2 linked regions of the Magnetospirillum sp. XM-1 genome follow. The protein of the gene in region 2 interacts with the protein of the main gene of each other region in a pairwise test. Links are inferred from orthologs where the notes say so. Each region holds a gene or a part of one and is shown on either strand. Other genes may lie near its edges.

The links.
Region 1: the proteins of tsaE (region 2) and rlmB interact in binary tests that used the Escherichia coli proteins (3 or more experiments, as listed by UniProt). The link is inferred for Magnetospirillum sp. XM-1 from one-to-one orthologs.

The regions. Positions count from the first base shown.
Region 1 is NZ_LN997848.1:2,069,107-2,083,897, forward strand. The notes cover bases 11,909-14,786. They hold rlmB (23S rRNA (guanosine(2251)-2'-O)-methyltransferase RlmB), read right to left. Parts: upstream 13,808-14,786; coding sequence 13,010-13,807; downstream 11,909-13,009. Other genes in these bases: XM1_RS09675 (hypothetical protein), read right to left, coding at 11,909-13,013; tuf (elongation factor Tu), read left to right, coding at 14,257-14,786. In the rest of the region: XM1_RS09630 (response regulator), read left to right, coding at 1-351; XM1_RS09635 (hybrid sensor histidine kinase/response regulator), read left to right, coding at 348-2,240; XM1_RS09640 (chemotaxis response regulator protein-glutamate methylesterase), read right to left, coding at 2,360-3,460; XM1_RS09645 (bacteriohemerythrin), read left to right, coding at 3,600-4,001; XM1_RS23930 (hypothetical protein), read right to left, coding at 4,011-4,172; XM1_RS09650 (PAS domain-containing sensor histidine kinase), read left to right, coding at 4,425-5,993; XM1_RS09655 (VacJ family lipoprotein), read left to right, coding at 6,085-6,999; XM1_RS09660 (hypothetical protein), read right to left, coding at 7,636-8,700; XM1_RS09665 (DEAD/DEAH box helicase), read left to right, coding at 8,678-10,930; more of XM1_RS09675, read right to left, coding at 11,178-11,908; more of tuf, read left to right, coding at 14,787-14,791. UniProt on the Escherichia coli protein: Specifically methylates the ribose of guanosine 2251 in 23S rRNA.
Region 2 is NZ_LN997848.1:363,896-378,783, reverse strand. The notes cover bases 9,608-12,582. They hold tsaE (tRNA (adenosine(37)-N6)-threonylcarbamoyltransferase complex ATPase subunit type 1 TsaE), read right to left. Parts: upstream 11,343-12,582; coding sequence 10,872-11,342; downstream 9,608-10,871. Other genes in these bases: XM1_RS01770 (DUF805 domain-containing protein), read right to left, coding at 12,297-12,582; XM1_RS01775 (tyrosine recombinase XerC), read right to left, coding at 11,339-12,283; XM1_RS01785 (aminoglycoside phosphotransferase family protein), read right to left, coding at 9,872-10,879; XM1_RS01790 (nucleotidyltransferase family protein), read right to left, coding at 9,608-9,875. In the rest of the region: can (carbonate dehydratase), read right to left, coding at 1-498; XM1_RS01825 (acetyl/propionyl/methylcrotonyl-CoA carboxylase subunit alpha), read right to left, coding at 495-2,486; XM1_RS01820 (acyl-CoA carboxylase subunit beta), read right to left, coding at 2,500-4,038; XM1_RS01815 (short-chain fatty acyl-CoA regulator family protein), read left to right, coding at 4,207-5,637; XM1_RS01810 (hypothetical protein), read right to left, coding at 5,681-5,914; XM1_RS01805 (helicase-related protein), read right to left, coding at 6,014-8,440; XM1_RS01795 (MarR family transcriptional regulator), read right to left, coding at 8,719-9,075; more of XM1_RS01790, read right to left, coding at 9,162-9,607; more of XM1_RS01770, read right to left, coding at 12,583-12,674; XM1_RS01765 (DUF484 family protein), read right to left, coding at 12,698-13,411; XM1_RS01760 (primosomal protein N'), read left to right, coding at 13,462-14,888. UniProt on the Escherichia coli protein: Required for the formation of a threonylcarbamoyl group on adenosine at position 37 (t(6)A37) in tRNAs that read codons beginning with adenine.

The sequences.
Region 1 (14,791 bases), 1.7 Mb from region 2 along the record:
TCACGGCATAGCTGCCGCCTGCATCACGTCAAGGACGGCGACGAGGCCATGGGCTTCCTGCGCCGGGACGAGGCCCATTCCCAGGCCCCGCGCCCCGACCTGATCCTGCTCGACCTCAACCTGCCGGGCCGTAACGGCCACGAGATCCTCGAGGAAATCCGCGCCGATTCCGCCTTGTGCTCCATTCCGGTGGTGATTCTCTCCACCTCGGGGGCCGAGCGCGACATCAAGAAGGCCTATGCCCTGGGAGCCAGCAGCTACGTGTCCAAGCCCATGGACGTGGAGGCCTTCACCGCCGCCATCCATTCCATCGGGGATTTCTGGTTCGGCACCGCCCAGTTGCCCACATGAGCACGCTGCCCATCCGCGTCCTGCTGCTGGAGGATGATCCCGCCGACGCCAGGCTGGTCGTCCAGATGCTGCGCCGGGTCAAGACCACGTCCTTCGAGGTCACCGTGGTCGGGCGCCTCGCCCAGGCGGTGGAGCGGCTGTCGGACCGCATCTCCAGCTTCGACGTGGTGCTGGCCGATCTGGGCGTGCCGGATTCGTCGGGAATCGCCACCCTGGACGCCCTGACCCAGGCGGCGCCCAGCCTGCCGGTGGTGGTGCTGACCGGCAACGACGACGACGCCATCGCCCTGGAATCCTTGAAGCGCGGCGCCCAGGATTATCTGGTCAAGGGCCTGGGCGACGCCTTCATCCTGTCTCGGGTGGTGCGCTACGCCATCGAGCGCAAGATGGGCGAGGAGGTGCTGCGCGACGCCCGCGACAGCGCCGAGCAGGCGGCAAGGGCCAAGTCGGTGTTCCTGGCCATGATGGGCCATGAGATCCGCACCCCGCTCAACGGGGTGCTGGGCATGGCTCGCCTGCTGCTGGAAACCGATCTGGACCCGCGCCAGCAGGCCTTCGCCCAGACCCTGGTGTCGTCGGGAGAGCTGCTGCTGGGGCTGGTCAACGACATCCTCGATTTTTCCCGCCTGGACGCCGAGGGCATGACCCTGGCCGTCGAGCCCTTCGACGTGCTCGACACCGTCGAGGAGGTGCGTCTGGTGCTGGCGTCGCGCGCCGCCGAGAAGGACCTGGCGCTGTCGTGCCGGTTCGGGCCGGGGGTGCGGCGCGAGGTGGCGGGCGACCGCCTGCGGCTGCGGCAGATCCTGTTCAATCTGGTCGGCAACGCCATCAAGTTCACCGATCGCGGCGGCGTGGAGATCGGCGTCGAGCCTCTGGCCGCCAGCGAAGGGCAGGTTCTGCGCTTCCTGATCAAGGATACCGGCATCGGCATCGCGCCGGAGATCGGGGCGCAGCTGTTCACCGAATTCTGGCAGGGCGACAGCGGCGCCGCCCGGCGCTTCGACGGCGCCGGCCTGGGGCTGGCCATCTGCAAGCGTCTGGTCGACCTGATGGGCGGCGTGATCGGCTATGACAGCCTGCCGGGCCAGGGCACCACCTTCCGGGTGGACCTGCCGCTCGCCCCCGCCGAGGCGCCGTCCGGCGAACGGAACGCGGCGGAGCGGCCCTGCCGCGTCCTGCTGGTGGACGACAACGAGGTCAACCGCGAGGTGGCGGCCGGTCTGCTGGAACGGCGCGGCCATCAGGTGGTGTGCGCCCGCGACGGTTACGAAGGCGTCGAGGCGGCGGCGCAAGGCGGCTTCGATCTGGTGCTGCTGGACATGCGCATGCCCGGCATGGACGGCATCGAGACCGCCCGGGCCATCCGCGCCCTGCCCGGCGATGCCGGAACGCCGCCGCTCTACCTGCTGACCGCCAATCCGGTGAAGGAGGACGAGGCGCGCTGGCGCGAGGCCGGCATTCGCGGCTGCCTCGCCAAGCCGTTCCACTTCGACCATATCGGACGCTTGCTGGGCGAACTGGGGGAGGGGGCGGCGGAACCGCCCCCCGAGCCGCGGCTGGTGGGCGTGCCCGGATTGCTGTCGGACATGGGAGACCTGGGCCGCGACCGCCTGGTGGGGCTGGTGGAGCTGTTCCGCTCCTCGTCCTCGGCCGATCTGGCGGCGCTGCGCACCCATGCCCAGGCCGGGCGGCTGGCCGAAGCCGGGCAACTGGCCCACCGCATGGCCAGCGCCGCCTCCAGCCTTCATCTGGGGCCTTTGGCCGCCAAATGCCGGGCAGTGGAGGACGCGGCGCGGGCCGAGGATCCGAACACCGCCGCCCAGGCCGAGGAATTGGCCGAATTGTGGACCCGATCGCTGGCGGCGGTGGGGCGCGTGCTCGATCTGTGACAAAGGGGATGCGGGCGGGACGCCCGCGCTCCAAGGGAAAAGGCCGTGGCCGGAGCGCGGGCGTCCCGCCCGCATCCCTCAGCCGACCTGGGAGCGCGGGCGTCCCGCCCGCATCCCCCTCAGCCGGCCAGCTTGCGGATCAGATCGCCGATCTCGGCCAGCGGCAGGATCGCCTTGCACAGCCCCGTCTGGGCGGTGGCGCCCGGCATGCCGTAGACCACCGAGGTGGCCTCGTCCTGGGCATAGAGCTGGCCGCCGGCCTCGGCCACCACCCGGCCGCCCTTGGCTCCGTCGCTGCCCATGCCGGTCAGCACCACCGCCACGGCGCGGTTGCCCCAGGCCGCCGACACGCTGCGGAACATGGGGTCCACCGCCGGCTTGCAGAAGTTCTCCGGCGGCGCGTCCGACAGCCTGATCAGCATTTCGCCCCCCTTGCGCTCGGCCAGCATGTGCTTGCCTCCCGGGGCGACGTAGACCCGGCCGGCGACGATCTTCTCGCCATCCTTGCCCTCGGCGGCGACCAGCCCGCTGGTCTGGGTGATATGCTCGGCCAGGATGCCGGTGAAGGTCGGCGGCATGTGCTGGGTGATCAGGATGGGGATGCGGGGCTTTGTTCCCCGCAGCTTGCCGAAGATGTCGAACAGCGCCTGCGGTCCGCCGGTGGACGAACCGATGGCCAGGACCTCCACCGGCCCCGATGGCGGAATGGACGCGGGCCGGGGCGGCGGAGCGGCGGCCGGACGAAGGGCGGCGGCCGGCTGGGCGGTCACGGTGGGGCGCAGCTTGCGCGCCGCCAGACTCTTGATCTTGTCGGTCAGCTCGCGCTTGAACCCGCCCGCTCCCGACATTTCCGAACTGGCCGAGGGCTTGGGGATGTAGTCGGCGGCGCCGGCTCGCAGCGCCTGGAAGGTCACGCTGGCACCCCGCTGGGTCAGCGAGGACAGCATGATCACCCGTATGCCGGGCACCGCCTTCAGGATGCCGGGCAGCGCGGTCAGCCCGTCCATCACCGGCATTTCGATGTCCAGGACGACCACGTCCACCGGAGTGCGGGCCAGGGCGGCGATGGCCTGCTCGCCGTTGGAGGCCTGGGCCGCCACCGTGATGGCCGGGTCCTCGGCCAGGATGCGGGCCACCAGGCCACGGACAATGGCGGAATCATCGACCAGCATGACCTTGACGGCGCCTGCGGCGGAAGGCGTGGGAGACCCGGGAATCATGCAGAGCCCTTAGATGCGGAATTCACTCATGTTCGATGGTAGCGCCCCCTTTCCGCGCTTGTCCATGCAGGGTGGGGCAGGGCCGGCATGCGCTACGGTGGCTTGATGTTATGTCCTAGGTATGTAAGTATCTGGCCCTATGAAGATCGAGTGGAACGCACGATACGAGACGGGCATCGCCGAGGTGGACGAGGACCATCGCCGGCTGGTGGATCTTATCAACGATCTAGATGCCATGCTCGACGGTACCGGCGACCTGGGGCGGATCGGCATGATCATCGACGCCCTGGTCGACTATACCGATTACCACTTCAGCCGCGAGGAGAGGCTGATGGCCGGCGTGGGCTATGCCGAGGCGGCGGACCATGCCCTGACCCACACCGAGTTCGGCCATTTCCTCGGCGAGTTGGTGGGAGGATGCATGGTCAATCCCAGCCGGGAGGCCGCAATCCGGGTGAACGACTATCTGCGGGAATGGCTGTTGGACCACATTCTGGTCGAAGACATGAAATTCGTCCCCGTCGTCAAGGCGGGGAGCTGAGCCCCAGCATCAGACCTTCGCGAAGAAGGCGTATCGCAGACTGTCGCGGATGAAGAAATCGCATCCGCGACTTTCTTTTTTCTCCGTGAAGACGTCGCCGATGGTGCAATTCCATCCGCTCCAGTAGGTGCAGTCCCGGCATTCGCGCCGCTTGGCTTTTTCGCCCGCCACAGTACCTCTCCCTATTTGCCGTTGGCGCGGCGGAGAATAGCGGTGGAGTGCGACGGATCCATGACGGCGCCATGACCGTTTCGGGTCGGGATATCGCAACGATGACGCCGGAGAGACCTTCCCGGGGGTAAAACCACCACGGCTTGCGGTCGGCGGCGGGGCCGGTCGGCGAGGGGGCTTGACGCGGCCGATGGCAAGGGGCCCTAATTCCGGCCGGTTCCTTCGACCCGAGAGGCAAGCGTGCAGCCCTCCATGGCAACTACCGACTTTCATCGGACCCTGCTGGCGACCATGGCCGAGGGTGTGGTGGTTCAGGACGCCCTGCGCTGCATCATCTTCGCCAATGCCGCCGCGTCGCGGATTCTCGGCCAAAGCCTGGAGGACCTGATCGGCAAGACCTGCAACGTCGAGGATTGGGACGCCACCCGTTTCGAGGGGCCGCCGCTGACCAATGCCGACCATCCCGCCACATTGGCCCTGACCACGGGCCAGCCGGCGGGACCCATGGTGATGGGAATCCTCCGGGGAAGCGAGCGGGTCTGGCTCCGGCTGCAGGCGATGCCCATCCATATCGATTCGGGCGAGTCCCGGGCCGTGCTCATCACCTTCACCGAGATTTCCGATCTGATCGAATCCAAGACCCGCCTGAGCGACGCTCTGGGGCGGCTCGAACAGGCCCACGCCGCCAAGCAGTCGCTGACCGAGCGGTTGGCGGAGTTCCTCGGGCGTCAGCTGGACGTGTCGCTGGAGACCCTGGCCGAAAGCGAGCAGCGCTTCCGCCTGGCCATGGAGCTGGGCACCTCGGTGGCCTTCACCCTGGATCTGGATCTGCGCTACACCTGGGCCCATTCCTGCCAGGTCGGATTCGGCGACGCGGAACTGATCGGCAAGACCGAATACGACCTTTTCACCCGCGACACGGCCGATCAGCTGTGCGCCATCTATCGCGGCGTGATCGAGACGGGCGTCTCGGTGCGCTGCGACGTGCAGGTCCAAAGCCTGGCCATGCCCAGGCCGCAATATTTCGACCTGATCGCGCGCCGTCTCTACGACGCCCGGGGCGAGACCATCGGCCTGATTTGCGCCGCCATCGACATCACCGACCGCAAGCAGACGGAATTGGAGCTGCGTCAGGCCAAGGAGGCGGCCGAGCGCGCCTCGGCCTCCAAGTCGCGCTTCCTGGCCGCCGCCAGCCACGACCTCAGCCAGCCCATGCAGGCGCTGCAGATGTATTGCGCCATCCTGGCCGAGCGCCAGCCCGAACCGGGGGTGAAGGCCAAGCAATGCGCCAATCAGCTGTCGCGCCAGCTCAAGGCGCTTCTCAGCATGTCGCGCCTGGATGCCGGCGGCATGACGGTGACCCGCAGCCGCATCCCGCTGGGAGAGTTGCTCGACCAGGTGGCCGCCGCCAGCCGTCCGACCGCCGAAGCCAAGGGTTTGAGCCTGCGGGTGGTCAAGACCGCCCTGGCCTGCGAGAGCGACGCGACATTGATGGAGCGCCTTTTGGGCAATCTGGTGTCCAACGCCGTCCGCTACACCGAACGGGGGGGAGTGGTCATCGGCTGCCGCCGCCGCCAGGGCCGCATCCGCATCGAAGTCTGGGACAGCGGCATCGGCATCGCCGAGGAAAACCTGCCGTTCATCTTCGAAGAGCTTTACCAGTTGAACAATCCGACCCGGCGCGCCGACCAAGGATTAGGACTGGGACTGGCCATTGTCGAGCGAATCGCCCGAATCCTGGGTATCTCCGTTTCGGTCCGCTCTGTCTTTGGGAGAGGTTCGGTCTTTGCCCTGGACTTGCCCTGCCCATATGACGTTTGACCTCGGGGCCGGAGTGGATATTATGCCGGCCCGGGGGGCGGTGTGCATTGGATGTGCCCGCCGGGGTTCCACCGGTTGGAGGTCTTTTACGATGAGGCGTCGTCTGCTTTCCGTGGCGGCTGCCATGGCGGTCTCGATGGTGTCGGCTTGCGCGACGCTGCCCGAGGATCCCGAGGATCGCGCCGAGGCCGAGGCCGTCAACGACCCCCTGGAACCGACCAACCGGGCCATCTACGACGTCAACATGTTCCTCGACAGCAATATCGCCGAGCCCGTCGCCGAGGCCTATCGCGACGCGCTTCCGGCCTGGTTCCGCCAGGCCGTCCACAACCTCCTGGCCAATCTGCAGGAACCCTACACCGCCGGACATGATCTGCTGCAGGGCAATCCCGCCGCGGCCGCCGACGCGTTGGGCCGCTTCATGATCAATTCCACCTTCGGCATGCTGGGCACCCAGGACGTGGTGGCCGAAAGCGGCGGGGCCAAGCGCCACAAGACCGATATGGGCGTTACCTTCGCCGTGTGGGGCATGGATGAGGGCCCCTACCTGATGCTGCCGTTCTTCGGTCCGTCCAGCTTGCGCGACGGCACGGCGCGGGTCGCCGATTATTTCGCCGAGCCGACGGGCGCGGTCTTCGCCTCCCAGGGGCTGGGGGTGGTCAACAACGTCACCATGGGCGCCGACATCGTCGATACCAGGACCGAGCATCTGGACGCCATGAAGGAGATCCGGCGGACCTCCATTGACGAGTACGCCGCCATCCGCAGCCTGTATCGCCAGTTCCGCAACGCCTCCATCCAGGCCGCGCTCAACGGCCAGAAGGACAGCCGGGCGACGCCGCCGGGGCAATCGGCGAACGGCGCTCCCGCCGCCAGCCCCGCCGCCGGGACCTCTCCGGCCGCCGCCGCCGCACCGTCCAAGGCGGCCGAGGGCCACGGCACCGCCACGCCCAAGGACGACGAGGTCAAGCCCAGCGCCGTCGAATTCGTCGAGCCCGGCAAATAGGATCGGCCAGCCGGACCGAAAGCCAAAAGGGGCGGTCCCACGGGACCGCCCCTTTCTTGCATTCTGGTGCCGGTTACAGGGTTCGAACCCGTGACCCCCTGATTACAAAGTCCCGGAACCAAGGGTGACCATGCGGTGAAGAAGAGCTCGAGGGCAAGGCTTACGAGGATGTGCAAGGACTGACCCGCGACATCACTCCTCCCCCCTGCATACCATGGGGTACCTATGTCCCCTACTGTCCCCCGAGGACTAACCGGGGACCGCCAGGGCTGTTGAGGAGGAAAGATTATCGCGATGCCAACAGCGTTCGCCGCGCCGGAGAAGGCGAGCATGGACTGCGGCTTTCGGGGCTGGCAAGCGTTGGGTGGTGCGGTGTTTACGGGGGGGGGGGGGGCGCCGTCGTGAGAACTTTTGCCAGCCCAAATGGCAGACCGCAACGCGATGGATTTTGGCGAAGGAGCGATGCATCTCATGTCTTTTGCTTTTGAAGAGCGTCTTCAAGATGCGCTCGCTGGGGCGCCGGAGTTGTTAAATTCCCCCCGTTTCTCTGGGCCAAGGCTTCTGCTGGGGCGCGAAATCGCGGTGCAGGACGAGCCCGTGAAAGGCGTGGGGCCAGAAGCGGAGATGGAAGCCCAATTAGGTCGGGGCAGGATTGACGTGGCGCTTGTCGAAGCTGATGGCACCCCGACCGTGGTGGAAGCCAAGCTCCACGGCAACGCGACGATGGCTGGGGTGCTCGATCAGGCGCTTGGATACGCCCGTGCGATGTTCTCCAACCCGGTAAAGGTGGGGGAGAACCTGCATCGTTCCCTGGCACAACTGGCTTCCCGGTATCCAGATTCGAAGGGTGTCGGGCATATGGTGCGCACGGGCCTTCCCTGTTGGACGTCTGACGATCTGCGGGCTGCCCTGGTTGAGAACCTGCGGAATGGAAAGTGTCGGGTGGTCATCGCGGCCGATGCCGTAGCACCAAAGGTGGTCCGCGAGGCATGCAAGCTCGATGACGCCCCCCCTTTTCTTCAAAAATTCCCATGTGTGGAATGCTATGTCGACCATCGGCCGATAGCTTTCGTTAGTTAGGACACTCCGGTCCAATCGGTCGCGGGGGTACGGGTTTCCAGTCGCTGCCAATAGTTTCAGGTTCGGCATGACGGGCGAACACCCCTCACGCCGGGACCGCTCGACCTGATGGAGGTCTCCAAAAGGCGCCAGGCCCGGACTTGCATCGTAGTAGAGGACCGACGGCAACACCTTGATGCGTGCGACGCGGTACTCATTAGCCGTTCTGTAGAAGCGGTCTTTGATTTTGTTCTTGATGAAAGCAGCTGCGGAAACCTCCCTGCGCTCGACCGTCGCCCAGGTGGCGTCGGCCGTCCGTGGGGGCTGAAAATCGCGTTCGTAGGCTTCGGGAGAGCTGTCAATCCGGTGCGCCACCAATCCGCCGACCTCATTGCGCGCAATGTTGTAGAGCTCGAGGGTGATGCCGTTGTCGAGAGATCTGTGGAGTGCGTATAGCGTGACATAAGCTCGGACAGGTGAAAGTGGCGCCAGCGAGGAACCGTCGCCCACTGGGGCGAAATACGTCTTCCGGGGCATCGCCGAGTTTGCCCAGAACCCGCCGGTCATCGTCACGGGCGACAACTGGGACCAGGGCAAGGGCCTGCGCCGCCAGGGCGAGATGTTCGACGCCGACGTGATCATCAACATCTTCAACGTCGACAAGATCAATAAGGACGCAGGCCGCATCAAGGCCCTGCAGGAATACATCGGCGAAAGCTACTTCGACTACCTGGCAGGTCTGCCCGATCTTGTCATGCTGATGGACGAGGCCCATCGCTACCGCGCCAAGGCGGGCATGAAGGCGGTGGCCGAACTGAAGCCGATCCTGGGTCTGGAACTGACCGCCACGCCCAAGACCGTGGGTGCCAAGTCCGTCGACTTCGCCAACGTCATCTACCGGTACGGTCTGGCCGAGGCCATGGAAGACGGGTTCGTGAAGGAACCGGCCGTTGCCACCCGCGCCAACTTCAACCCGTCCTCGGTCAGCCCCAAGGAACTGGAGCGGATCAAGCTGGAGGATGGCGTTCACGCCCACGAAAACGTGAAGGTCGAACTGGACATCTATGCCCGCGAGACCGGGCGCCCGCTGGTCCATCCGTTCATGCTGGTCGTGGCCCAGGATACCGCCCATGCGCGGGAAATCCGAGAGACCGTCGAGGACGACAAGTTCTTTGGCGGGCGCTACAAGGACCGGGTGATCGAGGTTCACTCGGCCTTGAAAGGCGAGGAGAGCGACGAGGCCGCCGAGAAGCTGGTTGGACTGGAGAAGGACGGCAAGACCGAAATCGTCATCCACGTCAACAAGCTGAAGGAAGGCTGGGACGTCACCAACCTCTACACCATCGTGCCCCTGCGGGCCTCGGCTTCGGAAATCCTGACCGAGCAGACCCTTGGCCGTGGCCTGCGCTTGCCCTACGGCGCCCGTACCGGCGTCGAGGCGGTCGACACCCTGACGGTGATCGCGCATGACCGATTCGATGAAGTGATTCGCCAGGCCCGCGAGGATGGTTCGCCGCTCAAGGTGAAGGCCGTCCAGATCGGCAATGGCGGCGACGTGTCCTTGGAAGGGGCGGTTCTCCTTGAATCCCCCACGGTGCTGGAGACCGTCTTGACCAGCAAGGTGGAGGCCTCCCCGGATAAGCCTGCTCCGGCGCCGATCTTCGACACCCAAGAGGCCCGCACGGTGGCCAACGTAACCTTGCAGGTCATCCGCCAGATGGAGCGCGAGCTTCCCAACCTCGACCAGTTGAAGAGGCCCGAGGTGCAGGAGAAGATCGCCCAGCGTGTGGCCGAGATCACTCGCCCGGCCCAGGGCACCCTGGAAGGCGTCATCGCCGCCGCCGATGTCGGCGCCATCGTCGCCACCGTCACCACCAAGGTGGCCGAGCAGACCATCGAGATCCCGGAGATCGTGGTTCTGCCGACCAGCGAGGTCACCTTCAGCTTCTCCGACTTCGATCTTACCGGCCTGGATCGTCTGACGCCGCAGCCGATGTCGATGGAAATCACCATCCACGAGCTTCGGACCGAGCGGCGCCGCACCATCGCCCGCACGCTGGCCGACCGCCGCGAGGAGCGGTTCGAAGACTATCTGGTGACCCACCTGATCGACCACGACGAGGTGGACTACGACGCCACGGCCGATCTGCTCTACAAGCTGGCGGGCCAGATGGTCGCCCACCTGCGCGGTTATCTCAGCGAGGATGATGACGTCGAGAACGTCCTGCTGACCCAGGGCAAGATGCTTGCCGACACCATCTTCAGCCAGATGATGGCGCACTACGTGGAGACGCCGACGCGCTACGTTGGCAAGGTGTCCAAAGGCTTCACCCTGCTCAAGCCGCTCGCCTTCAAGGTGACGGACCCCAAGGCAGTTCGGGACTTCCGCAAGCCGGTGGTGCCGGCTGGCGACACCAGGAAGCATGTCTTCGACGGCTTCACCAAGTGCGTCTTCCCGCACCAGTCTTTCCAGTCGAACGAGGAGCGCCTATTCGCGGTCCTGATCGACACCCACGAGCCGAAGGTGGAGCGCTGGGTGAAGCCTGGGCCGAAGCAGTTTCAGATCGAGTACCGGCGCCACGAAAAATACGAGCCGGACTTCGTGGTGGAGACCGCCACCGAGAAGCTGATCGTCGAGATCAAGGCCCGCAAGGACATGACCGATGACACGGTGCAGGCCAAGGCCACCGCCGCCCGAACCTGGGTCGGCTACGCCACCCGGCATGCGGCCTCCTATGGCGGCAAGCCCTGGCGCTATGTCCTGATCCCACACGACGAGATGACAGAGAACGCCACGCTGGCCGGTCTGGTCGCCAAGTTCAACATGCAGGCGATCGTGGATGAGGATGTGGCCCTGGAGGCGGCCAGCTAACCTCGCGTCCGCCGATCCTCTGCCCAACGGGGGCAATAGGGGGACTTCCTGAGGACGAGGGAAAGCAAAAGGCCCGATCGCGAGATCGGGCCTTCTTAGTGTGTTGAAATGCATCAAATTTTTGGTGCCGGCTACAGGGTTCGAACCCGTGACCCCCTGATTACAAATCAGGTGCTCTACCAGCTGAGCTAAACCGGCGTCGGGGGGAAATTAGAGGCGAACTCCGCCCTTCGCAAGGGGGAACGGATTACTCCAATCCCATGCAGAACGGCTCCTCGGCGATGAAATTCGTCCAGCCCCATTTGCCGCGCTTGCCCGTGGCGGGATAGGTCCAGGTCCGCACCGGCTTCCAGGTTTCCCCCTCCAGCCGCAGCAGCAGGGCGGAACGGGCCGGCAGGTCGGGGCCAAGTCCCAGTGGGGCGGCCGAATCCGTGCACGACACCAGCGCCAGGGTAAAGCCCTTCGCCTCCATTTCCGCCAGGGTCCGCCTGGTCGGCGTCTGGACGTGGGTCACGGTCAGATCCGGCCGGCGGGGATGGGTGTTGCGCAGCAGCGATTCCAAGGCCATGCCGCTGGTGGAATTGTCCCCGGGCAGGATCAGGGCGATGCGGGCGTCGGAGGGAATCTCGGCGGCCAGGCCGCGGGCCAGGAAGCGCAATTGCGGCTGGGGCTGGTCGCGGTCGAAGCGCAGCAGAATTTCGGCGGCCACCGGGGTGCCCAGCATCAGCGCGATGGCGGTGCCGGCCAGCAGGCGCCGGACCAGGGGCGGCGGCGCGGGGCGTCCTCGTGCCAGGTCGCGCGCCGCCATGACCAGGGCCAGGAGCGCCGCCAGGGACAGTTGGGTGTTGTAGCGGAAATAGGAATGCTCGCGACCGAAATGCAGGAGATAGGTGGCGATCAGGAACAGGGTGAAGAACGCCATGGTCAGCGCGGTGAGCCGCAGCATGGTCCGGGTCATAGCCGATGTCGCCGCGGGCGGTCTGATCGCCAGGCCGATCACCACCGCGAACAGGCCGAACTGGAACGCCTTGTTCTTGGCGACCCAGGCCATGTCGCGCAGGATCTCCACCAGGTGGGCGTCGCGCCAGGCGCCCTTCACGTCGCTGACCAGTTCTCCGGTGGGAAAGCGCAGGACGACATGCGCACGCCACGCCAGGTACAGCGCCAGGGCGGGCAGGGCGGCCAGCACCAGCGGCCGCAGGCGGGGCCACCATTGCTGGCGCGGCTGGCCGAGACCCATCAGCAGGCCGGCGAGGCCCAGGGAGAGGAACAGGCCGATCCCCTGCTGCTTGACGGCGATCAGCGATGCCAGCACCAGGGCAAGGGCGGTCGGCAGGCGGGGCTCGGGCTGCCTGGCTTCCAGCAGGCGCGATCCCAGCCACAGGGCGGCCATCAGGGTGATGGCCAGCGGCGCCTCGCCGTAGCCGGCGAAGGAGACGCGCGGCACGAAGCCGGGATTGATGGCGGTGGCCAACAGCAATCCGAACGCCGCCATGCCCCAGCCGGGGCGCCGGCCGTCGCTCAAGGCGCGGCCCAGCATCAGGGCGGCGGGCAGATGCAGCCAGACCGTGGCCTGGGCGATGCCGGCGGGCGCGAAGCCTCCGCCGGCCAGGGAGCCCAGAAACGGCAGCAGGGCGACGTTGTACGGGGCGACCGGGGCGTCTGAATGGGCCAGGGGGCCGGCGGCGGTGGGAAACACCCCGTGGTCGAACAGATAGGCGCTGTTGGGCAGGATCAGGGCGAAGACGTCCAGTTGGGACGGCTCCATGGGGGCCAGCACCGCCAGCAGCGGCAGGGCGAGCGGCAGCAGGCGGCCGACCTCGGCCAGGTCCTCGCGCCAGGCCAGGCGCCGGGTCAGGACCAGGGCGGCCAGGGCGGCCGCCAGGAAGCCCGTGGCGGGGATGCGCAGCGAGAGCGGCGTCAGCACCCCCCACAGGGTCAGAAGCAGGCAGAGCGCCCCCCAGCCGGCCAGGGCCTGCACGCCCATGCCGAAGCGTCCGGCCAGGACCAGCCGTCCCACCAGGGTCACGGCGGCGAAGGCGACGGCGATCTGCCCGACGCCCAGGAGCCAGACGGGGATCATCCCTCGCGCCGCATCTCGTAAAGCGCCACGGCGGCGGCGTTGGAGACGTTGAGGCTTTCCATCTCGCCGCACATGGGTAGGCGGACCAGATGGTCGCAATGCTCGCGGGTGAGCCGGCGCATGCCCTCGCCCTCGGCGCCCAGCACCAGCACCACCTTGCCCGACAGCTTGGCCTCGGCCAGGGTCTTCGGCGCGTCCGCGGCCAGACCGGCGGTCCAGAAGCCGCCCTTCTTCAGGTCCTCCAGGGCGCGGACCACATTGGTGACCCGCACCAGCGGCATGCGCTCCAGCGCGCCCGAGGCGGATTTGGCCAGGGTGCCGGTCTCGTCGGGGGCGTGGCGGTCGGGAGCCACCACCGCCAGGGCGCCGAACGCCGCCGCCGAGCGCAGGATGGCGCCGACATTGTGCGGATCGGTGACCTGGTCCAGCACCAGCACCAGGGCGGAAGACGCCATCTCGGCGCTGCGGATGACGTCCTCGATGGTGACGGCGGGCAGGGGCTCGACCAGCAGGGCGACGCCCTGGTGGACGGCGCCCGGCGCCACCAGCCGGTCGATGTCGGCCCGGTCCATGGCTTCCACCGGCACCTTGCAGGGGGGCAGGGCCTTGGCCGCCTCGGCCGTCGCCACCAGCCGGCGGACGCGCCGCTCGGGGTTGGCCAGGGCGGCAGTCACCGCGTGAATGCCGTAGAGCCAGATGGACGAACCGCCGCCTCCGCCTCCACCACGCGGGGTTTGCTGGGGCCTTCCCTTGCCCTGGGCGTGGGGGCGATTGCGTTCGTCTCTCTTTTTCATGGGGCTCTCCTGTTGCATCGGCATTTAACCTGCTCTTTTCGGATTGACAAGCCCCCGGAAATTCCCATAAGTACAGCCCTCCCGTCGCCCCGGCAAAAACCGGATGACGGTGTGGAGGGGTGGCCGAGCGGTTAATGGCAGCAGACTGTAAATCTGCCCTCTTATGAGTACGGAGGTTCGAATCCTCCCCCCTCCACCAAATATCCTCCCCAATAGGGCCGGGTGCCCCGGTTCGGGCCGGATGACGGGGAACGGTTTCTTCAGGTCGAGCACCAGGCGGTGCGGCCCAGCGGGACGATCTGGCGGGTGTAGCTCAATGGTAGAGCAACAGCCTTCCAAGCTGATGACGGGGGTTCGATTCCCCTCACCCGCTCCACTCCCCGCCGCCGTACCCGACCGGGACCATGGTTTGACACATGCGGCAGCGCCGCGATCGGACGGGTTGAAAAATGGCCAAGGCTAAATTCGAGCGCAACAAGCCTCACTGCAACATCGGGACCATCGGTCACGTTGACCATGGCAAGACCTCGCTGACCGCGGCGATCACCAAGATCCTGGCCGAGACCGGCGGCGCCACCTTCACCGCCTACGACCAGATCGACAAGGCGCCGGAAGAGAAGGCCCGTGGCATCACCATCTCGACCGCCCACGTCGAGTACGAGACCAGCAACCGCCACTACGCCCACGTGGACTGCCCCGGCCACGCCGACTATGTGAAGAACATGATCACCGGCGCGGCGCAGATGGACGGCGCCATCCTGGTGGTGTCGGCCGCCGACGGCCCCATGCCCCAGACCCGCGAGCACATCCTGCTGGCCCGTCAGGTCGGCGTGCCCGCCCTGGTGGTGTTCATGAACAAGTGCGACATGGTCGACGATCCCGAGCTGCTGGATCTGGTCGAGCTGGAAGTGCGCGAGCTGCTGAGCTCGTATGACTTCCCCGGCGACGACATTCCGATCGTCAAGGGCTCGGCGCTGTGCGCCC
Region 2 (14,888 bases):
CGGCGAGCGGCACAGGTTGCGCACCTGCTGCATGACGTTCAGCTCGCACAGCCGGTCCACCCGGGCGGGCTCGCTGGGCAGCATGTCCAGCTCGTGCCGGTGGCATTCGCAGATGTCGCGCACCGGACGGATCCAGTACTCGGTGACGCCCAGCCGCGCGTCCTGAAGCGCGGCCCGCACGCCGCCGCAGCCGTAATGGCCGCAGACGATGATGTGCTCCACCTTCAGCACGTCGATGGCGTATTGCAGCACCGACAGACAGTTCATGTCCGCATGATGGACCTGATTGGCCACGTTGCGGTGAACGAAAACCTCGCCGGGTTCCAGGCCGACGATCTCGTTGGCCGGAACCCGGGAATCGGCGCAGCCGATCCAGAGGTATCCCGGGCTTTGCTGCTCCGCCAGATGGGAGAAGAAGCCGGGCTTGGTGCGCTCGGTCTCCTCGGCCCAGGCCTTGTTATTGGCCAGAAGGCGGTCAATGCCCGGGACCTTGCTCATGAGGCGAACTCGATGATCTTCTGGTCCACCGCCAGCGAGTCGCCTGCCGCGGCATGGATCTTGGCCACCGTGGCGTCGCGCTCGGCCTTCAGGATGTTCTCCATCTTCATGGCCTCGACCACCGCCAGGGCTTCGCCGGCCTTGACCTCCTGGCCGTCCTCGACCAGCAGCTTGACCAGCAGGCCGGGCATGGGCGAGAGCAGGTACTTGCTCATGTCCGGCGGCGCCTTGAAGGGCATCAGCTTGTTCATCTTGGCGGCGTGCGGGGTGAGCACCAGCACGTCGGCGCGCGAGCCGGCATGGGCGAGGCGCAGCCCCGACCCCACCCGCTCGATCTGCACCGACACCGGACGGCCATCGACCACGGCGCGGAACAGGGGTTCGCCGATCTGCCAGTCGGTCTTGACGTCCACCGTCTCGCCGCCGATGGTCACGGCGAAGCCGTTCTCGGCCGGGCGCACGGCGATGTCGTGGTACTGGCCACTGATCACCACCACCCACTCGTCGCCCGCCTTCATCTCGTGGCCGGGGAACTGGCCGGAGATGCGGATGTCGCGCTCGGCGATGCGGCGGTTGGCGGCGGCGGCCACGGCGATCAGCACGGTCGGATCATCGGCCGGCAGGTCGTTGGCGTGGAAGCCGTTGGCGTATTCCTCGGCGATGAAGTTGGTGGTGAGCGCCCCCTTGACGAAGCGCTCCTTGGAGAACAGCGAGGCCAGGAACGGAATGTTATGGGACAGGCCGCGGATGTAATACTCGTCCAGCGCCTGACGCATGTGGGCGATGGCGGCGTCGCGGGTCGGGCCGTAGGTGATCAGCTTGGCGATCATGGGATCGTAGAACATGCTGATCTCGCCGCCCTCGTAGACGCCGGTGTCGACGCGCACGTGCTGGCTTTCGGCCGGCGGCTGGTAGCGGGTGAGACGGCCGGTGGACGGCAGGAAGTTGCGGAAGGGGTCCTCGGCGTAGACGCGGGCCTCCATGGACCAGCCGTTCAGCTTGACGTCGTCCTGGGTGATGGAGAGCTTCTCGCCATAGGCGACGCGGATCATCTGCTCGACCAGATCCAGGCCGGTGATCATCTCGGTGACCGGATGCTCCACCTGCAGGCGGGTGTTCATCTCCAGGAAGTAGAACTCGCCGGTGGCGCCGCCGACGATGAACTCCACCGTGCCGGCCGACTTGTAGTTGACGATGCGGGCCAGCGCACAGGCCTGCTCGCCCATGGCCTTGCGGGTCTCGGGCGTCAGGAAGGGCGACGGCGCCTCTTCGATGACCTTCTGGTGGCGGCGCTGGATCGAGCATTCACGCTCGCCCAGGTACAGCACCGTGCCCTGGCCGTCGGCCAGGACCTGGATTTCGATGTGGCGGGGCTGCTCGATGAACTTTTCCACGAAGACGCGGTCGTCGCCGAAGGACGACTTGGCCTCGTTGGTGGCCGAGATGAAGCCCTCGTGGGCCTCGGCGTCGTTCCAGGCCAGGCGCATGCCCTTGCCGCCGCCGCCGGCCGAGGCCTTCAGCATGACGGGATAGCCGATTTCCTTGGCGATCTTCACCGCCTCGTCGGCGTCCTTGATCACGCCGAGATAGCCCGGAACGGTGTTGACGCCGGCTTCGCGGGCCAGCTTCTTGGACTCGATCTTGTCGCCCATGGCGAAGATGGCGTGGGCGTCGGGGCCGATGAAGGCGATGCCCGCCTTGGCCAGGGCCTCCTGGAACTCGCGCTTCTCGGACAGGAAGCCGTAGCCGGGATGGACGGCCTGGGCGCCGGTCTGCTTGCAGGCATCGACGATCTTGTCGACCACCAGATAGGACTGGGCCGAGGCCGCCGGGCCGATATGCACGGCCTCGTCGGCCATGGAGACGTGAAGGGCGTCCTTGTCGGCGTCGGAATAGACCGCCACCGTCTTGATGCCCATCTTGCGCGCGGTCTTGATGACGCGGCAGGCGATTTCGCCGCGGTTGGCGATCAGAATCTTGGAAAACATGCGATCGTCCCCCTTACAGCGGAATGTTGCCGTGCTTGCGCCACGGATTCTTGACGTCCTTGTCCTTCAGCATGGCCAGCGAGCGGCAGATGCGCTTCCTGGTGTTGCGGGGCATGATGACGTCGTCGATGAAGCCGCGATGGCCGGCGATGAAGGGATTGGCGAACTTCTGGCGGTATTCCTCGGTGCGCGCTGCGATCTTCTCGGCATCGCCGATATCGCTGCGGAAGATGATCTCCACCGCACCCTTGGGGCCCATCACCGCGATCTCGGCGGTCGGCCAGGCGAAGTTGACGTCGCCGCGCAGGTGCTTGGAGCTCATCACGTCATAGGCGCCGCCATAGGCCTTGCGGGTGATGACGGTGATCTTGGGCACCGTGCATTCGGCATAGGCGTAGAGCAGCTTGGCGCCGTGCTTGATGATGCCGCCGTATTCCTGGGAAGTGCCGGGCAGGAAGCCGGGCACGTCGACGAAGGTCACCAGCGGAATGTTGAAGGCGTCGCAGAAGCGCACGAAGCGGGCGCCCTTGATGGAGGACGAGATGTCCAGGCAGCCGGCCAGAACCATGGGCTGGTTGGCGACGATGCCCACCGTGCGGCCTTCCATGCGGGCGAAGCCGACGATGATGTTGCCGGCATAGCCGGGCTGCACCTCGAAGAAGTCGCCCTCGTCCACGACCTTGAGGATCAGCTCCTTCATGTCGTAGGGCTTGTTGGGATTGTCGGGGATCAGGGTGTCGAGGCTGGTCTCGATGCGGTCGGGCCCGTCATTGGTGGGGCGCACCGGGGGCTTCTCGCGGTTGGAGCTGGGCAGGAAGTCCATGAAGCGGCGCAGCTGCAGCAGCGCCTCCACGTCGTTCTCGAAGGCCAGATCGGCGACGCCCGACTTGGTGGAGTGGGTCATGGCGCCGCCCAGTTCCTCGGCGGTCACCGTCTCGTGGGTGACGGTCTTGACCACGTCCGGGCCGGTCACGAACATGTACGAGCTGTCCTTGACCATGAAGATGTAGTCGGTCATGGCCGGGCTGTACACGGCGCCGCCGGCGCACGGGCCCATGATCATGGAGATCTGGGGCACCACGCCGGATGCCATGACGTTGCGCTGGAACACCTCGGCATAGCCGGCCAGCGACGCGACGCCTTCCTGGATGCGGGCGCCGCCCGAATCGTTGAGGCCGATCACCGGGGCGCCGACCTGCACCGCCTTGTCCATGATCTTGCAGATCTTCTCGGCGTGGGCTTCCGACAGCGAGCCGCCGAACACGGTGAAGTCCTGGGAGAAGACGAAGACCAGACGGCCGTTGATGGTGCCGTAGCCGGTGACCACGCCGTCGCCGGGGATCATGTTGTCTTCGGAATCCATGCCGAAATCGGTGCAGCGATGCTCCTTGAACATGTCCCATTCCTCGAAGGAATCGGGGTCGAGGAGAAGCTCGATACGCTCACGCGCGGTGAGCTTGCCGCGCTTGTGCTGAGCGGCGATGCGCTTCTCGCCGCCGCCCATACGGGCGCCTTCCCTCTTTTCCTCGAGCTGCTGAATGATTTCGTGCATGGACGCGGGCCTCCGGCGGGCAGAGTGACATTGGCGTCGGGTGTATTCGCAAAGCCCCATGGGTGGCAACAGGAGTCGCGGGGAAAAGGGCGGTGTTGCGAAGGTCTTCGCAACACGGCCCTGTAAAGTTGCTAAGGTTGCGAAGATCGGCGGGGGCGGTTATAACCTATGGTCATGAACAAGAAACTGTTTCTCGGCTACAAGCTCCGGCGGCTGCGCGACGGCAAGAAGCTGTCCCAGGCGGCGCTGGCCGCGCTGCTGGAGGTGTCGCCCAGCTATCTCAACCAGATCGAAAACAACCAGCGTCCGCTGACCGTGCCGGTGCTGCTGCGCATCGCCAAGGTCTTGGACGTGGACCTCGCCACCCTGGTGGAGGACGAGGAATCCCGTCTGGTCGCCGACCTGCGCGAGGCGCTGAACGATCCGGTGTTCGGCTCGGGCTCCATCGGCCTGTCGGAGCTCAGGAACGCGGCGTCGGCCTCGCCCGAGCTGGCGAAACGGGTGCTGACGCTCTACCAGACCTTCCGCCAGCTGGACGAGCGCATGCAGTCGCTGACCGAGAACCTGTCCTCGGCCACGGGGGAAGAGCGGGGCGGCCATGCCCACTTCCCCTACGAGGAGGTCCGCGACTTCTTCTACTACTGCAACAACTACTTCGGCAGCCTGGACGAGGCCGCCGAGGCGCTGGTCGAGGCCGAGGGCTTCCGCCTGGGCCAGATGCACAACGACCTGGTGGCCTATCTCGAGAACCGCCACGGCGTGCGGGTGCGTATCGTCGCCGAGGACGACACGGCGGGCATGCGCACCTTCGAGCCCGGCGCGGGCTCGCTGTCGCTGTCGGCGCTGCTGTCGGTGCCCAGCCGCACCTTCCAGCTGGCCCATCAGGTGGCGCTCTTGGCCTATCACGAACTGATCGAGGAGGTGGTGGCCGGCGCCAAGCTGTCGTCGGACGACGCGCGCTCCATCTGCCGGGTCGGGCTGGCCAATTACTTCGCCGGCGCCCTGGTGATGCCCTACATGGCCTTCGCCAACCAGGCCAAGCTGCTGCGCCACGACATCGAGCAGCTGCAAAGCCGCTTCGGCGCCAGCTTCGAGCAGGTGGCCCATCGCCTGTCCACCCTGCAGCGCCCCGGCGCGCGCGGCGTGCCGTTCTACTTCGTCCGCGTCGATATGGCCGGCAACATCACCAAGCGGCATTCGGCGACGCGCTTCCACTTCACCCGCTTCGGCGGGGCCTGCCCCTTGTGGAACGTGCACGAGGCCTTCGCCCGGCCGGGCAAGATCCTGGTGCAGCTGGCCCGCATGCCCGATTCCATCTCCTATATCTGCGTGGCCCGCACGGTATCGAAGCGCGGCGGCTCGTTCCTGCGACCCGACCGCCATTTCGCCGTGGGCCTGGGCTGCGAGACGGCTTACGCCGCCGACGTGGTCTATTCCGCCGGCCTGGACCTCGCCTCGGAACAGGCGGCGGTGCCCATCGGCGTCAACTGCCGCATCTGCGAGCGCGACGATTGCCGCCAGCGGGCCTTTCCGCCCATCGGCAGCCATATCAGCGTGGACGAGAACAACCGCTCCTTCGTGCCGTACCTGTTCGCGTGACGCGAGGCGCGGTGAAGGCCGAAGCCTTCACCGCGACACTCATTTATTTCCCGTTCTGCGTGGTCAGCGCACCGACCGCCGCGCCGGCCGCGCCGCCCAGCAGGGCCGCGCCGATGACCGGGCCGCCGGCGATATAGGCGATGCCGGCGCCGCCCGCCGCGCCGATGGCGCCGCCCGACAGCGCGCGCTGCGCCTGGGTGTTCATGTTCGAGCAGGCCGAAGTGCCGAGCAGGGCAACGCACAGCAGCGCTACGGTCGCGATCTTCTTCGTAATCATTGCGGCCTCCTGTGCCTCAATTCCGATACTGCGAGTATAGCCGGGGTCCTGTGACATGGCCTGAGACCATGCCGTGACAAGGCTGTGACAGGAGGCGCCTCAACGTGGCGTCTTCAGCACCGCGAAGGGCGAGTCCGAGGGCTTTTCCGGCCGCGCCTTGCGCCGGGGTTTTTTGCCTGTCCTGAACCCTTCCTCTGAGCGGACATAGCCCAGGGCTTCGAGCGCTTTTTCCGTGGCGTCGATGCCAAGGCCCAAGGCCGAGTGCATCTCGTGGTCGGGCTGGAAGGGGCCGTGATGGGCGAAAGCGCGGGCCAGGGCGGCGAAGCGCTCGAGCACGTCGCGGCGGATGGCGACCTTGCCCAGGACGCCATAGCCCACCGCCTCGTAGAAGGCGGGCGGCGCGCCGTCGGCTGTCATCACCGCCGGGCGGGGGCCGGGAATGTCGGGGGCGGCACGCTCCGCGTGGACGCTCCACAGCAGGGCGCGCAAGGCTTGCGCCTTGGGCTTCAGAAGAGCGGGGATGTACAGGCCGTGCCGCCCGACCCGGATGTCGAGGCGCGCCAGCGCCAGGGAATCCTCCTTGGACAGCGAGCGGACCAGGGATGCGTCGGCCGGCATGGAACCCAGCCCCTCGGCCAACTGGTGGGCCAGTCCCCGCGCCGCACCCGCCAGCGGCGCGCCGGCCAGGCGGAACAGCGAGGGCAGGCGGGCGGCCAGCCAGATCCCGGTCACCTCGCCCAGCTTCTTGCGCAGGCGCTCGCGCCCCTTGGGCGGCAGCAGGTCGCCCAGCGGCGCCTCCACCTGGGGATGCAGGGCATCGGCGCCGGGACCAAGGCGGGCCAGGACCTCGCCGCGCCACGCCACGCCGCCCGGCCCCAGGTCGAAGGCCTCGGGCGGGTCGGCCAGGGCCGCCGCCAGCCGGCGCTCCACCTCAGGCCCCAGGGCGCGCATGGCGGCGGCCTGCATGGTCCGCGCCGCAGCATTCGTCTCCGCCGTGTCGGCCTCGAAGCAAAAGCCCTTGAGGCGTCCCACATACTCGCCCTCCACCCGAACCTCGCCGCCCGGCCCGATCTCGGACTCCATGACGCCGTCGTCGCGCATGCGCCGCACCAGAACGGCGGTGCGCTTGTCCACGAAGCGGTTGGTGAGGCGCTGGTGCAGCGCGTCGGACAGGCGGTCCTCGACGCCCCGCGTCACCTCCTGCCAATGGGCCGAATCCGCCACCCAGTCGGTCCGATGCGACACATAGGTCCAGGTGCGGATGTTGGCGATGCGTTGGACGATGGCGTCCAGCTCGCCGTCGGTGCGGTCGATGCGCTTGATGTTTTCGGCCAGCCAGTCGGTGGGCAGCCTGCCCCTGGGCGCGGCCAGATGGCGGAACAGGCGGCCCAGCAGGCGGGTGTGGGATTCGTCCATCACCTTGCGGAAATCAGGGACGCGGCAGACCTCCCACAGCAGCTTCACCCGCTCGGGGTGGTTGGCGAGGCGGACGACCTCCTCGTCCTGGGCCAGCGCGGCCAGCGCCAGCTGGTCGTCGGCATCCCTGGCGCGCAGCAGCCCAGGCTTGTCCGGCGGCCGGTCCAGGCTGGCCAGCAAAGCGGGGACCGAGGCGAAGCGCAGGTCTGAATTGCGCCAGAACAGGGTCTTCAGGGGATCGAAGCGGTGGGTCTCCACCTGTTCGGCGATTTCCGGCGCGATGGTCCCGGCATCCAGCGTGGTGCCGAAGGTGCCGTCGTTCATGTGCCGCCCGGCGCGCCCGGCGATCTGGGCGATCTCGGTGGGTTCCAGCGGGCGCGGTGCGCGGCCGTCGAATTTGCGAAGGGCGGCGAAGGCCACATGGTCCACGTCCATGTTCAGCCCCATGCCGATGGCGTCGGTGGCGACGATGTAATCCACCTCGCCCGCCTGGTACATGCCCACCTGGGCGTTGCGGGTACGGGGGGAAAGCGCGCCCAGCACCACCGCCGCGCCGCCTCTGCTTCGCCGGACGAACTCGGCCATGGAATAGACCTCGGCGGCCGAGAACGCCACCAGCACCGAACGTGGCGGCAGGCGGCCCAGCTTCTTGGCCCCCACATGGGTCAGTTGGGAAAAGCGCGGCCGGCTCATGAACTCGACACCCGGCACCAGCCGGCGGATCAGCGGCTTGATGGTCTCGGCGCCCAGGAACAGCGTCTCGGATTCGCCCCGGGCATGCAGCAGGCGGTCGGTGAAGATGTGGCCGCGCTCAGGGTCGGCGCAGAGCTGGATCTCGTCCACGGCCAGGAAGGCGACGCGGCGGTCCAGCGGCATGGATTCCACCGTGCAGACCAGCCAGCGCGGGTGCGGCGGGACGATCTTCTCCTCGCCGGTGATCAGCGCCACCTGGGCCGCGCCCTTGAGCCGCACGATGCGGTCGTAGTTTTCGCGCGCCAAAAGGCGCAGCGGAAAGCCGATCATGCCGCTGGCATGGGCCAGCATGCGCTCCATGGCGAAATGGGTCTTGCCGGTATTGGTGGGGCCGAGAACGGCGAGAATGCGGGTCATGACTCGAATCGGTCTTGCAATGGGCCGCCGGTTGCTCTTATGGTCCGCGCCGGGAGATCGGCATGGACGGACCCGTCGCCAACCCGGTCAGGTCCGGAAGGAAGCAGCCGTAACGATTTCCGGTCCGGGTCGTGTCCGGTCTCCCACCCTCTCTCCACATAATCAGTTTGTCATCCCGAGCAATGCGAGGGATCTCATTCTGGTCTGCTGTTTCCGAACTGGCTGGATCGCGACAGACTCAGATTCCTCGGCTTTGCCTCGGAATGACAGGCGGTATCTCAGCCCGCCTCGGCCGCGTCCGTGCCGGCGGCGACGATGATGTCGCCGAATTCGCGCAGGAACACCGAGCCCTTGACCGTGCGCTGGATCAGCACCGAGCGGCGGTCCTGGTCGTCCACCTTGCGCTTGACCAGGCCGAACTCGGTCAGCCTGTCCAGCGCGCGGGTGATGGCCGGCTTGGAGATGTTGAGCGTGGTCGCCAGGCCGCGCACCGTGTGGGGCGGGGGCGTGAGATAGACGGTCAGCAGCAGCGCCATCTGGCGGGCCGACAGGTCGGGGGCGTCGCGCCGGACGCTTTCGACGATGGCTCCGCGCCAGAGGTCGAGAGCTTGCACCGGTTTCAGGGTAACGCCCATCAATCCACTCATTCGTTGCGACGACGAAATCTTTTAGCCGAGGCGGGGCCGGGGGGCAATGGGCCAAATGACCCCCAACCGAATTGTCATACCCGTGGAGGCAAGAGCAGGCGCTCGACCTCGGGCAGGGCCTCGGGCGTTCCCACGTGGTACCACTTGCCGTCGTGGACCAGTCCGAACAGGCGTTTGGCCGCCGCCGCCCGGTCGTAGAGGACGTTCAGCGAGAACTTGCCCTCGGGCGCGCCCTCGAACAGGCGGTGGTGCAGCACCTGCACGCCGGAGAACAGGTAGGGGGCGGTTGGCGCCTCGCCCCGGCGGTGGGGCACGTCGGCGGCGTCCAGCGAGAAGTCGCCCTTGCCCTCGTAGCCCACGGCGTCCCCGACTTTCTGCAGCAGCAGCAGGGCGTCCATGCGGTCCGGGTCCCACATGCGGGCCAGGCGGGCCAGCGCCGGCATTTCGCCGTCGGTCCAGATGATGTCGCTGTTGACCACGAAGAACGAGGAATGGCCCAGGTGGGGCAGGGCTTTGGCCACGCCGCCGCCGGTTTCCAGCAGCTCCGGCTCGTGCGAGAGCGTGATGTCGCCCCGTCCGGCCAGATGCTCGGCCACCTTGTCGGCCAGCCAGTGGGTGTTGACCACGATGTCGTCGATGCCGGCGCGGGCCACATGGTCCAGCGCCCGGTCCAGCATGGTGCGTCCCGCCACCTTGACCAGCGGTTTGGGTGTGGTGAGCGTGATCGGCCGCATGCGCAGGCCCAATCCCGCCGCCAGCACCATAGCGTGGGTGATGTGGGCGCTCATGGCTTGGATTCCTGGGGGCTGGGCACTCCCCGGGCTTCCTTCGGCATGTGGCGGTCGAGCCATCGGGTCAGCTCCGCCAGCACCGGATGCCGGCACGCCCCCTCCAGCAGGCGCCAGACGCGGGGGATGTGGACCAGATAGCCGGGCTTGCCGTCGCGCTTGCACAGCCGGGTGAAGATGCCGATCACCTTGGCGTGGCGCTGCGCCGCCATCACCGCCCACGACGCCTCGAACACGGCGCGGTCGATGTTGGGGAAGCGCTTGAGGAAGCGGCCCTTCATGATCTCGATCATCACCGGGTCGATGTCGCGGCGCGCATCCTCCAGCAGGCTCATCAGGTCGTAGGTGAGTGGCCCGATCACCGCGTCCTGGAAGTCCAGCAACCCGCAGGCGGCGAGGCCGGGCCGGTCCAGCAGCATCAGATTGTCCACGTGGAAGTCGCGCAGCACCAATGTGTCGGGGACCATGCGGGCGACGGGGAACAGCCGCTGCCAGATCGCCACGTATTCGGCCCGCGCCTCGGCGTCGGTATCCTTGCCGGCCATGGCGGGCATGTACCAGTCGGTGAGCAGGCAGGCCTCGGTCAGCAGCTTCTCGTCGTCATAGGGGGGCGTGCCGGGCAGGGGCGCGTCGGGCCGCGCCGCGATCTCGGCCAGCACGTCGGTGGCCAGCGCGTACAGCGCCGCCTCGTCATGGCCGCCTTCCAGCAGGCGGGTATAGGTGCCGTCGCCCAGGTCTTCCAGCAGCAACAGGCCGTTCTCCTCGTCCACCGCCAGCAGTTCGGGGGCCGACAGGCCCAGCGCCTTCAAGTGCCGCGCGATGCGCACGAAGGGCCGCACGTCCTCCTTTGGCGGCGGGGCGTCCATCATCACCGCCGGGCGGCCGTCTCGCACCAGCCGGTCGTAATGGCGGAAACTGGCGTCGCCGGCCAGCCGGCCGCGCTGGGCCGTCCCCCATCCGGCCTTGGTCAGGAAGGAGCGGATCAAATCCTCGCGGTCACTCATGCAGGAAATCTCCAAGACGCTCGGCCCAGGGGCCATAGGCGGTCAGGGTGGCGTGGCGGCCCAGCCCGGCCTCACCCTGTTGCAGCGAAACGTCCAGGCGTTTGCGCGGCAGATGCGGCCCCAGGCGGTCCGGCCATTCGATCAGGCTGATACCCTCGGCGAAGGCCTCCTCGATGTCCAGTTCCAGGGCGTCGTCGGGCTTCTCCAGGCGATAGAGGTCGAAATGCCAGACCAGCCCCGCCTCCGCGTCGTATTGCTGCACCAGGGTGAAGGTGGGGCTGGGCACCTCCTCGTCGTCCTCGGTCAGCGCCCGGATCAGGGCGCGGGCCAGGGTGCTCTTGCCGGTGCCCAGCGTGCCCGAAAGCGCGATCACGTCGCCCGGGCGCACCAGGGCGGCCAGCCGGCGGCCCAAGGCGATGGTGTCGGCCTCGGCCGGAAGGTCGAAGGAGATGACGAGGCTCATGCCTTGGCCCTCGGATGGGCGCCCTGGTAGACGCGGGTGAGACGGGCGGAATCCACCTCGGTGTAGCGCTGGGTGGTGGACAGCGAGGAATGGCCCAGCAATTCCTGGATGGTCCGCAAATCCCCGCCGCCGGCCAGCAGATGGGTGGCGAAGGAATGGCGCAGCGCGTGCGGCGTGGCGGTGTCGGGCAGGCCCATCAAGAGGCGCAGGCGGCGCATCTGGCGCTGCACCACGCCGGGATTGAGCGGGCCGCCGCGCGCGCCCAGGAACAGCGGCATGTCGGGATCGGCGGGATAGGGCAGGCGCTTCAGGTAATCGGCGATGGCATCCCGGACCACCGGCAGGACGGGCACCACGCGCTGCTTGTTGCCCTTGCCGGTGATCACCATGGTGTCGCCCCGGGGCAGGTCGCAGCGCAGGAGCGACAGGGCCTCACCCAGGCGCAGCCCGGCGCCGTAGAGCAGGGTGAACAGCGCCACGTCGCGGGCCGCCAGCCAGGGCTCGTCATGCAGCTCGCCGGCGCTGGCCAAGGCTTCCAGCGCCTCGTCGGGGGCCAGCGGCTTCGGCACCGATTTGGGCGGGCGCGGCGACTTCACCGCAGTGATGGCCGGGTTGTGGACCAGCCCATGGCGGTCGAGGAACTTGAAGAAGCCGCGCAGCGTGCTCATCAGCCGGGCCAGGGAGGAACGCCCCAGCCCGTCCTCGGTGCGCCGCGCGAGAAAGGCGCGGAAATCCCCCGCTCCCAGCCCGGTCAGGGCGGCCAGATCGGGCTCGGCCCCCAGATGCGCGGTCAGGAAGGACAGAAAGGCGGCCAGATCGCGGCCATAGCCGTCCAGCGTATGGCCCGAGGCGCGCTTTTCCGCCCCCAGCCACTGCTTCCATGACTCCACCGCGCGGGCGAGGTCGGCCTTGGCCGCGAAATGGATGGGGGTCGGCGGCATGGCCCGTGACGGGTTACGGCGCGGGAATCAGCGCGGTCCACAAGGGATCGCTGCCGAACATGTTCTGCCCCTCGGTGCCGCGCTGGCAGAACCACCACAGCAGCACCAGGCCGCCGATCACCGGAATCAGGATGATCAGGAACCACCAGCCCGACTTGCCCAGATCGTGCAGCCGGCGGACCGACACCGCCAGCGAGGGCACGAACAGGCCGATCATCAGGATGGCGGGCAACACCGACAGCACGCCCAGCGAAGCGCCGGCGACCACCGAGGCGATCATGCTGAGGATGATGTTGAACAGGGCGAAGAACCAGTATTCCGAGCGCGAGGCGCGGCCCTGGAAGGTGGCGTACTTGCCGATGCAGGTCTTTACCGCGGTCATGAAATCCATGCGAACCCCCACTCGCTAGACAGCTACCCCACGAATCGCCGCACCGAGCCTTCGACCACGCGGGCCAGGAAGGTGATCAGTTCGGTGGCCTGGCCGGCGTGGAAGGTGCGCCCGTGGCGCGAGCCCAGCGCCATCGCTCCCTCGGGTGACCGCCCGCCCGGCGACAGGCGGACCACGGCCGAGGATTGCACCAGGCCGGCGCCGCCGGCGAACAGGGCGGGGTCGCCCGGCATCTCCTCGGTCAGCGCGCAGTCGCGGTCGGCGCCGCCCATGATCTGGGCGACGGTGCCCACGGCCAAGGTGAGGATGCCGGGCGCCATCAGTTCGGGCAGCGCTTCCTCGGTCTTCTCGAAGCACAGCGTTGCCACGTCCACGTCCAGCAGGGCCGGCAGGTCGTCGGACACCGCCTCCACCAGTTCGGCCATGTTCTCGGCGCCCAGGATGGACAGCACGGCGCGATGGGTGCGGGTCTGGATGGACATGTTGGAGCGCGACGTGTGGATCAGGTGCTCGGCGGCGCCCCGGACCCGCTCCACCTCGTCTCTGAGGCGTTCGATCATGAACACCTGCATGTCCAGCACGCCGTCGTCCTCGGCCCAGCGCGACGGGGGCGACAGCGACAGCAGCAGGTCGGGGTGGCGGACCAGGAAGTCGGGATGAGCCTGCAGGAATGCCATGACCTGCCGTTCGTCGGGCAGCGGCAGATGCAACGCGGCGTCGTCGCGCTTGCGCGCCATAACCAATATCCCTTCCCTGGTTCTCCCTTGTTCCGTAGCTTATGCACGCCATGTCCGCCACTTCAACCCCCTCCCTGTTCAATCCAGGTCAGCGCGTCGCCGTGATGCTGCCCCTGCCCTTGGGCGGAGCCTACGATTACGCCGTGGGGTTCGAGCCCCTACGCCCGGGCGAGTTCGTCGAGGTGCCGCTGGCCAACCGTCTGGTGACCGGGGTGGTCTGGGGGGCGGGCGACGGCAAGGTCGAGATGGGAAAGCTGCGCCCGGTGGCCCGTCGCCTGCCTGCGCCCCCCTTGCCCGAGGTGACCCGGCGCTTCGTCGACTGGGTGGCGTCCTACACTCTGGCGCCCCCCGGCGCGGTGCTGAAGATGGCCATGAGCGTGCCCTCGGCCCTGGAGCCCGCCGCCCCCCATCTGGCACTTCGCCTCGCCGCAATCATTCCCGCGTTCAAGGAGACGCCCGCCCGGCGCAAGGTGATGGAGGCGGCCGGTCGCCTGCCGCCCCTGTCGGCGGCCGACCTGGCCCGCGAGGCCGGGGTGGGGCCGGCGGTGGTCAAGGGACTGGTGGAGGCCGGCGTGCTGGAAACCGTCGAACTGCCACCCCCCCCCGCTTTCTTAGCCCCCGACCTCGCCCAGCAGCGCGCCCTGCTGTCGCCGGCCCAGCAGGAGGCGGCCGACGCCCTGGTCGACGCCCTGGATCGCGGCTTCTCGGTGCAGTTGATCGACGGCGTTACCGGTTCGGGTAAGACCGAGGTGTATTTCGAGGCGGTGGCGGCATGCCTGGCCGCCGGCCGCCAGGTGCTGGTGCTGCTGCCCGAGATCGCGCTGTCGGCCCAGTGGCTGGAGCGCTTCCGCAAACGCTTCGGGGTCAAGCCCGCCTTGTGGCATTCCGACCTGGGCGATTCCACGCGGCGCAAGACCTGGCGGGCGGTGGCCTCGGGCGAGGCCGCCATCGTGGTGGGCGCCCGATCGGGCCTGTTCCTGCCGTTCCAAAATCTGGGCCTGATCGTGGTGGACGAGGAGCACGACCAGGCCTTCAAGCAGGAAGACCACGTCTGCTACCACGCCCGCGACATGGCGGTGGTGCGCGCCCGGCTGGGGAATTTCCCGGCGGTGCTGGCCTCGGCCACGCCCTCGCTGGAAAGCCTCGCCAATGTCCAGGCCGGTCGCTATCGTCTGGTCCACCTGCCCGATCGCCATGCCGGCGCGGTGCTGCCCGACATCGTGCCCGTGGACCTGCGCCGCCATCCGCCGCCTCGGGGCCGCTGGCTGTCGCCCCAGTTGGTCGAGGCGCTGGAGGAGGTGATGGCGGCGGGCGAGCAGGCCATGCTTTACCTCAACCGCCGGGGCTACGCGCCGCTGACGCTCTGCCGCACCTGCGGCCACCGGCTGCAATGCCCCCATTGCACCGCCTGGCTGGTGGAGCACCGATCGGCTGGAAGGCTGGTCTGCCATCATTGCGGCCACCATATCCGCCTGCC